2 linked regions of the Parafrankia irregularis genome follow. The protein of the gene in region 1 interacts with the protein of each later gene in a pairwise test. Links are inferred from orthologs where the notes say so. Each region holds a gene or a part of one and is shown in the gene's direction. Other genes may lie near its edges.

Region 1 (3,298 bases):
TCCCCGCGCGACCGCGGGTTCGCGACCGAGCTGACCTACGGCTCGCTGCGCGCGCAGGGCACGCTCGACGGCGTGCTCGGCACGGTGACAAGCCGCCCGGTGGACACCGTGGACCCACCGGTGCGGGACGCGCTGCGCCTGGGCACCTATCAGCTGCTCTCGACACGGGTGCCGGCCCGGGCGGCCGTCGCGTCGACGGTCGAGCTGGTCCGCGCCACCTGCGGGGAGCGCCCCGTGCGGTTCGCGAACGCGGTGCTGCGCCGGGTCGCGGCCCGGGTCGAGGAGACCGCGGGCGACGTGGCGGTCCTGCTGTCCGCACCGGACGTCTCCGTGGACCCGGTCGGTCATCTCTCGGTGGTCTCGGCGCATCCGCGGTGGATCGTCGAGGTTGTGCTGGAGGCGCTGGACGGCGACGTGGCCGGCGCCCAGGCGGCGCTCGCGGCCAACGACCAGCGGCCAGGGGTCCATCTCGTCGCCCGGCCCGGCCGGATCGGAGTCGACGAACTGGTGGCACAGGCCACGGCGGCGGGTCTGCAGGCCCACCGCGGGGCCTGTTCGCCGTACGCCGTCCACCTCGAAGGCGGTGATCCGGGGGCGCTCGGCGCCGTCGTGGCCGGCGATGCCGCGGTGCAGGACGAGGGCAGCCAGCTCATGGCCCTGGCTCTCGCCGCGGTGCCGATGGTCGGCCGGAGCAGCGGGCTGACCGTGGACCTGTGCGCCGGCCCGGGCGGCAAGGCCGCCCTGCTCGCGGCCGTTCTCGCCACCGAGCGGTCGCCAGGGGAGGGGCTGCTGGCGCTCGAGCCCCGTGCCGCCCGCGCCGGGCTGGTGGCGGCGTCCCTCGCCGGTTTCCCGGCCGCCCACGTCGTGCGTGCGGACGGCCGGATGCCGCCGGTGCGCCCGGGTACCGCAGATCGGGTGCTGGTGGACGTCCCCTGCTCCGGGCTGGGTGCGTTGCGGCGCCGGCCCGAGGCCCGGTGGCGGCGTACCCCCGCCGACATCGCGGTGCTGGCGCCGCTGCAACGACAGCTTCTCGTCAGCGCGCTGGATCTCGTCCGCCCCGGTGGGGTCGTCGCCTACGTGACCTGCTCACCGCACCGGGAGGAGACGTCCGAGGTGGTCAGCGCCGTCGTCGGGCAGCGGGCGGACGTGGTCACGCTCGACGCGCGTCGCTCGCCGGTCTTCGCCGACGTGCCGGCGGACAGCCTCGGCTCGGGCCCGTTCGTCCAGCTCTGGCCACATCTGCACGGGACCGACGCGATGTTCCTGGCACTGCTGCGGCGCCGGAGCGACTGAGCCTTTTCCGCCGCCGATTCCGTCTCGCGCCATCCGGCGACCATGGTGCGAGACGGCAGATGCTCACTGATCCGGCACGAGGAGGAATCAGGTCCTCCTCACAGCGCTGGTTCAGCGGTGGACCGCAGTGGATACGCTCGCTCGCGTGGCAACCGCGCAGATCTATCCCAGCATGCTCGCCGCCGACTTCGGGCGAATCGCCGATGCGGCGCGCGCCGTGGCCGGGCACGCGGACTGGCTGCATGTCGACGTCATGGACTACCACTTCGTGCCCAACCTGGCGTTCTCGCCCGACACCGTCGACGCGCTGCGCCGGGTGACCGACACTCCGCTCGACTGCCACCTGATGATCGACGATCCGGACCGCTGGGCGCCGGGCTTCGCCGAGCGTGGCGCGGCGAACGTGACGATCCACGCCGAGGCCGTCGACGACATCGCCCGCACCACCGACGCGATCCGCGCCGCCGGGGCCCGCACGGGGCTCGCGGTGAAGCCGGCGACCCCGGTCGAGCACTACCTCGACGACCTGCACCGGTTCGACCTGCTGCTTTTGATGACGATCGAGCCGGGCTTCGGCGGTCAGAAGTTCATGGACGAGGTCCTGCCGAAGATCGCCGCGGCTCGCCGGCTGATCGACGACCGGGGGCTGGATCTGTGGCTTCAGATCGACGGTGGTGTCAACCGGGAGACCATCGAACGGTCCGCCGAGGCGGGTGTCGACGTGTTCGTGGCCGGTACGGCGGTGTTCGGCCTCGAGGATCCCGCCGCGGCCGTCGAGTCGCTGCGAGCGCTCGCGCTTGCCGCCGCCCCGCGCCTCACCGCCCCTGCTCCCGCCACCGCGTCCGGATTCTGATCGGAATTGATTCATTACTTTCGGTGATGTTCGCCGAGAGTTATTGATCGATTTTCACGATGGGCGTCCATGTGGTCGCGCCGCGATGTTGATGGTCGCGTGTCGACTGCCCGTTGGTGCCGCTCCGTACCGATTGTGGGCCCTCGGAGAATGACGTGAATTACGCTCGTGGGCCCGAGCGTCCGAGGCCGTCGTATGTCAGACTTGACCGCGTACTGACAACAGCACGCGCGCTCCGGGGTCGGTGAAATTCCGAGCCGGCGGTGATAGTCCGCGACCCGTCCACCCGTGTGGTGGCCGGTGGACCTGGTGGAATTCCGGGACCGACGGTGAAAGTCCGGATGGGAGGACGCGCGCGGGGCACCGCCGTGCCGACCATGCGTGTGGTCGTCGCGGCGTTGGGTCGGCGCTGCCGCGTCGGCTTTGACCCGCGTGATCTTTCTGTGTTCTCGGGACGTGGTGCCGGGACCGGGAAGGCGCGGGGATCGGATGTTCACCGGCATCGTCGAGGAACTCGGCGTGGTTACCGCGATCGAGCCGCGGCAGGACGCCGCGTCCTTGACCATCGAGTGTCGAAACGTCCTGAGCGATGTGGCGCATGGTGCCTCGGTGGCGGTCAACGGCGTATGTCTCACCGTGACCTCCTATGCCCGTCCTCCGGACGCGGAGGGCGCCGGCGTGGCCGAGCCCGCCGTGGCCGAGCCCGCCGCGGACCCGGCCGGTGTGTTCACGGCCGACGTGATGCTGGAGACGCTGCGCAGGTCCTCGCTCGGCGCGCTGTCCGTCGGTGACCGGGTGAACCTGGAACGCCCGGTACGGCTGTCCGACCGCCTCGGTGGGCATCTCGTGCAGGGCCATGTCGACGGGGTCGGCGTCGTCCTGGAGCGGGCGCCCGCCGAGCACTGGGACGTCGTCCGGATCGCCCTGCCGCCGCGGCTGGACCGCTACCTGGTGGAGAAGGGCTCGGTCACCGTCGACGGTGTCAGCCTGACCGTGGTCGACGTGCGCCCGGCGGCTGGTGACGAGCCCGCGAGCTTCACCGTCAGCCTCATCCCGACCACTCTCGCCGACACCACGCTGGGTGTCCGCGCGGTCGGCGACAAGGTCAACATAGAGGTCGACGTCCTGGCCAAATACGTCGAAAAGCTGCAT
Region 2 (3,159 bases), on another replicon or contig:
CTGCTGCCAGGCAAGGCCTGGGGATTCTGGTCGTTCCAGGGACCGCAGCGGAATCCCGAGACGCGGCGGATCAGGGGCACCGGCATGGGCTTGGCGGTGCCGCGCTCCCGGAGGGCGAACCCCACCCGCACGGCACTCATCGAGGATCCCGCACCTCCCGCGCGGCGCCCGCGAATTCGACCATAAGCGGGGCAAAAGGGGCGAAGAGTCGCCTGGCGAGTCGCAAGAAAGAAGGATTTCGGTCGTCGGGACGACCAAAATCGTTCACTCTTGCGACTCGCCAAACTGGGTCGCCGGGTCGCCGGGCTCTCGGGCTGTCGTGCACTCGGAGGTCCGGCCGCGTTCGTGGAGTGCGAACCGCCCCGTCCACCGACCAGCGATCTCGACCCGCGCCAATCCGGGAGAGCCTCTGGAACGACGAAGATCCGCAGATCCTCAAGCCGCGGCTTCGGGACCGCCGCCGAATTCTCCGCACACGTCGAGCTCTGGTCAGGCCTGAGCCACCCCCCATCGGGGCTGCCCACCAAGGTGATGTGTGCGACGCCGAGCGGTTTCCTGACGCGGCCGACCGGCGACGGACACAGCGTCCGCGTCAGCGTGGCGCGACCGGGAGGCGACGCGCCGACGCGCCGCGGCGGTAGTCTCGCACCGACCGGTTCGTCCGGACGGCGTCGCTCGTCCCCGGGCGCTCCGCAACCAGCAGTCTCCGCAACCAGCAGTCTCCGCAAAGATTCAGTGCCGCAAAGTTTCAGTGCCGCAAGCAGGATCCGTCCCGCGCCGGTGCCCCGGTAGCGTCCCATCGAAAGGTGTGCTCGTGCCGTCCATCGAGGCTGTCGGAGCTCGCGAGATTCTCGACTCGCGAGGCAATCCCACCGTCGAGGTCGAGGTCGTTCTGGAGGACGGCACGCCCGGTAGGGCCGCTGTCCCCAGCGGAGCCAGCACCGGCGCCTTCGAGGCCGTCGAGCTGCGCGACGGGGGCGACCGGTACGGCGGCAAGGGCGTCACGAAGGCGGTCGACGCCGTCATCTCCCGGATCGGTCCGGCGATCATCGAGATGGAGGCCACCGAGCAGCGGCTGCTCGACGCGCGCCTCATCGAGCTGGACGGGACGCCCGACAAGTCCCAGCTGGGCGCGAACGCGATCCTGGGTGTGAGCCTGGCCGTCGCCAGGGCCGCCGCGGCCGCGAGCGGGCTGCCGCTCTTCCGCTACATCGGCGGGCCCAACGCCCACCTGCTGCCCGTGCCGATGATGAACATCCTCAACGGTGGCGCGCATGCCGACACCAACGTCGACATCCAGGAGTTCATGATCGCGCCGATCGGCGCCGGCACCTTCGCGGAGTCGCTGCGCTGGGGCGCGGAGATCTACCAGGCGCTCAAGAGCGTGCTGAAGGTCAGGGGCCTGGCGACCGGCGTCGGTGACGAGGGTGGTTTCGCGCCGAGCCTGCCGACGAACCGGGAGGCGCTCGACCTGATCGCCGAGGCCGTCGACAAGGCGGGCTTCAGCCTGGGTGACGACATCGCGCTGGCGCTCGACGTCGCGTCGACGGAGTTCTTCGAGAAGGGCTCCTACACCTTCGAAGGCACCGGCCGGTCGGCCGACCAGATGATCGACTACTACGCGGATCTGGTCGACTCGTACCCGATCGTGTCCATCGAGGACCCGCTCGCCGAGGACGACTGGGCCGGCTGGGCGAGCATCACCACCCGGCTGGGCTCGCGGGTACAGCTCGTCGGCGACGACCTGTTCGTCACCAACCCGCAGCGCCTCGCCCGCGGCATCGCCGAGGGCGCGGCCAACGCGCTGCTGGTGAAGGTGAACCAGATCGGCACCCTGACGGAGACGTTGGACGCTGTCAGCCTGGCCCACCGCAACGGCTACCGCTGCATGATGTCGCACCGCTCCGGCGAGACCGAGGACACCACGATCGCCGACCTCGCGGTAGCGGTCGACTGCGGCCAGATCAAGACGGGTGCTCCCGCACGCAGCGAGCGGGTGGCGAAGTACAACCAGCTGCTGCGGATCGAGGAGGAGCTCGACGACGCGGCACGGTACGCGGGCGCCGGCGCGTTCCCGCGGCGGGCGACGACCGCCCGCTGAGCCGAATGCCCTTCCGGCGGAGGGCGCTGACGACAAGGGCCACCCTGCTGGCCATCGTCATCTGCGTCCTGGTCCTGACCCTGGCCTACCCACTGCGGCTGTACCTGCAGCAGCAGGCGAAGATCTCCGAGCTGACGCGCACGAACGCACAGCGCCAGACGAGGGTCGACGACCTGCGTGAGGAGGTCGCGCGCTACAACGATCCGGAATGGGTGAAGGACGAGGCGCGCCGCCGGTTGCACTACGTCCTGCCCGGAGAGAAGACGTACCTGATGCAGACGAGCCCCCAGCCGACACCGGAGCCCGCCGCGGGCGCCGATGGCGGCGGGGGCGGCCAGTCCTGGTACAACCAGCTCTGGTCGCAGCTCGCCGAGCCGGCTACGCCGACCCCGGCGGCGCAGCGGTGAGCGGCTCACCGGGAAGTGACACGGCGGGAAACGGCGCGGCGTCGGGGTCGGCTCCGGCCGCGGGGCTCGGGGCCGAGACCGAGATCGTGCACCGTCAGCTCGGGCGGGTGCCACGTGCGGTGCTCGGTGTGGCCCACCGCTGCACGTGCGGGCTGCCAGACGTCCTCGAGACGGCGCCGCGCCTCGAGGACGGAACGCCCTTCCCGACCCTGTTCTACCTGACCTGTCCGCGTGCCGCGGCGGCGATCTCCCGGCTGGAAAGCTCCGGTGTCATGCGGGAGATGACCGCCCGGCTGGCCACCGACCCGGACCTCGCGCGCGCCTACAGCGCCGCGCACCGCGACTACCTGGCCCGCCGCGATGCCCACGGCCCGCTCGTGGGGAACCCGAGCGCCGGTGGGATGCCGGACCGGGTCAAATGCCTGCATGTGCTGGTCGCGCACAGCCTGGCCGTCGGACCCGGTGTCAATCCGTTCGGTGACGAGGCTCTCGCTGCACTGGCTGACTGGGGGGCCCGCGGGCCCTGTGTCGACCTCGAGCGCGCATCCTGTGCGGAGGAACCTGCGAGCTCGCCCGGTGGTGCGGCGGGCGGTGGCCAGGGACGAAAGGGGACCGCCGGATGAGTCGCGTCGCAGCGATCGACTGTGGCAC

The links.
Region 2: the proteins of rpe (region 1) and eno interact in binary tests that used the Escherichia coli proteins (3 or more experiments, as listed by UniProt). The link is inferred for Parafrankia irregularis from one-to-one orthologs.

Annotation. Positions count from the first base shown.
Region 1 is NZ_FAOZ01000053.1:23,944-27,241, reverse strand. Bases 308-3,292 are described here. They hold rpe (ribulose-phosphate 3-epimerase), read left to right. Parts: upstream 308-1,438; coding sequence 1,439-2,146; downstream 2,147-3,292. Other genes in these bases: AWX74_RS37510 (riboflavin synthase), read left to right, coding at 2,636-3,292; AWX74_RS37520 (RsmB/NOP family class I SAM-dependent RNA methyltransferase), read left to right, coding at 308-1,293. Outside these bases: more of AWX74_RS37520, read left to right, coding at 1-307; more of AWX74_RS37510, read left to right, coding at 3,293-3,298. UniProt on the Escherichia coli protein: Catalyzes the reversible epimerization of D-ribulose 5-phosphate to D-xylulose 5-phosphate.
Region 2 is NZ_FAOZ01000021.1:100,646-103,804, reverse strand. What follows is about bases 112-2,957. They hold eno (phosphopyruvate hydratase), read left to right. Parts: upstream 112-814; coding sequence 815-2,101; downstream 2,102-2,957. Other genes in these bases: AWX74_RS26005 (DUF501 domain-containing protein), read left to right, coding at 2,505-2,957; AWX74_RS26010 (FtsB family cell division protein), read left to right, coding at 2,107-2,508. Also shown: more of AWX74_RS26005, read left to right, coding at 2,958-3,131; AWX74_RS26000 (Ppx/GppA phosphatase family protein), read left to right, coding at 3,128-3,159. UniProt on the Escherichia coli protein: Catalyzes the reversible conversion of 2-phosphoglycerate (2-PG) into phosphoenolpyruvate (PEP). It is essential for the degradation of carbohydrates via glycolysis.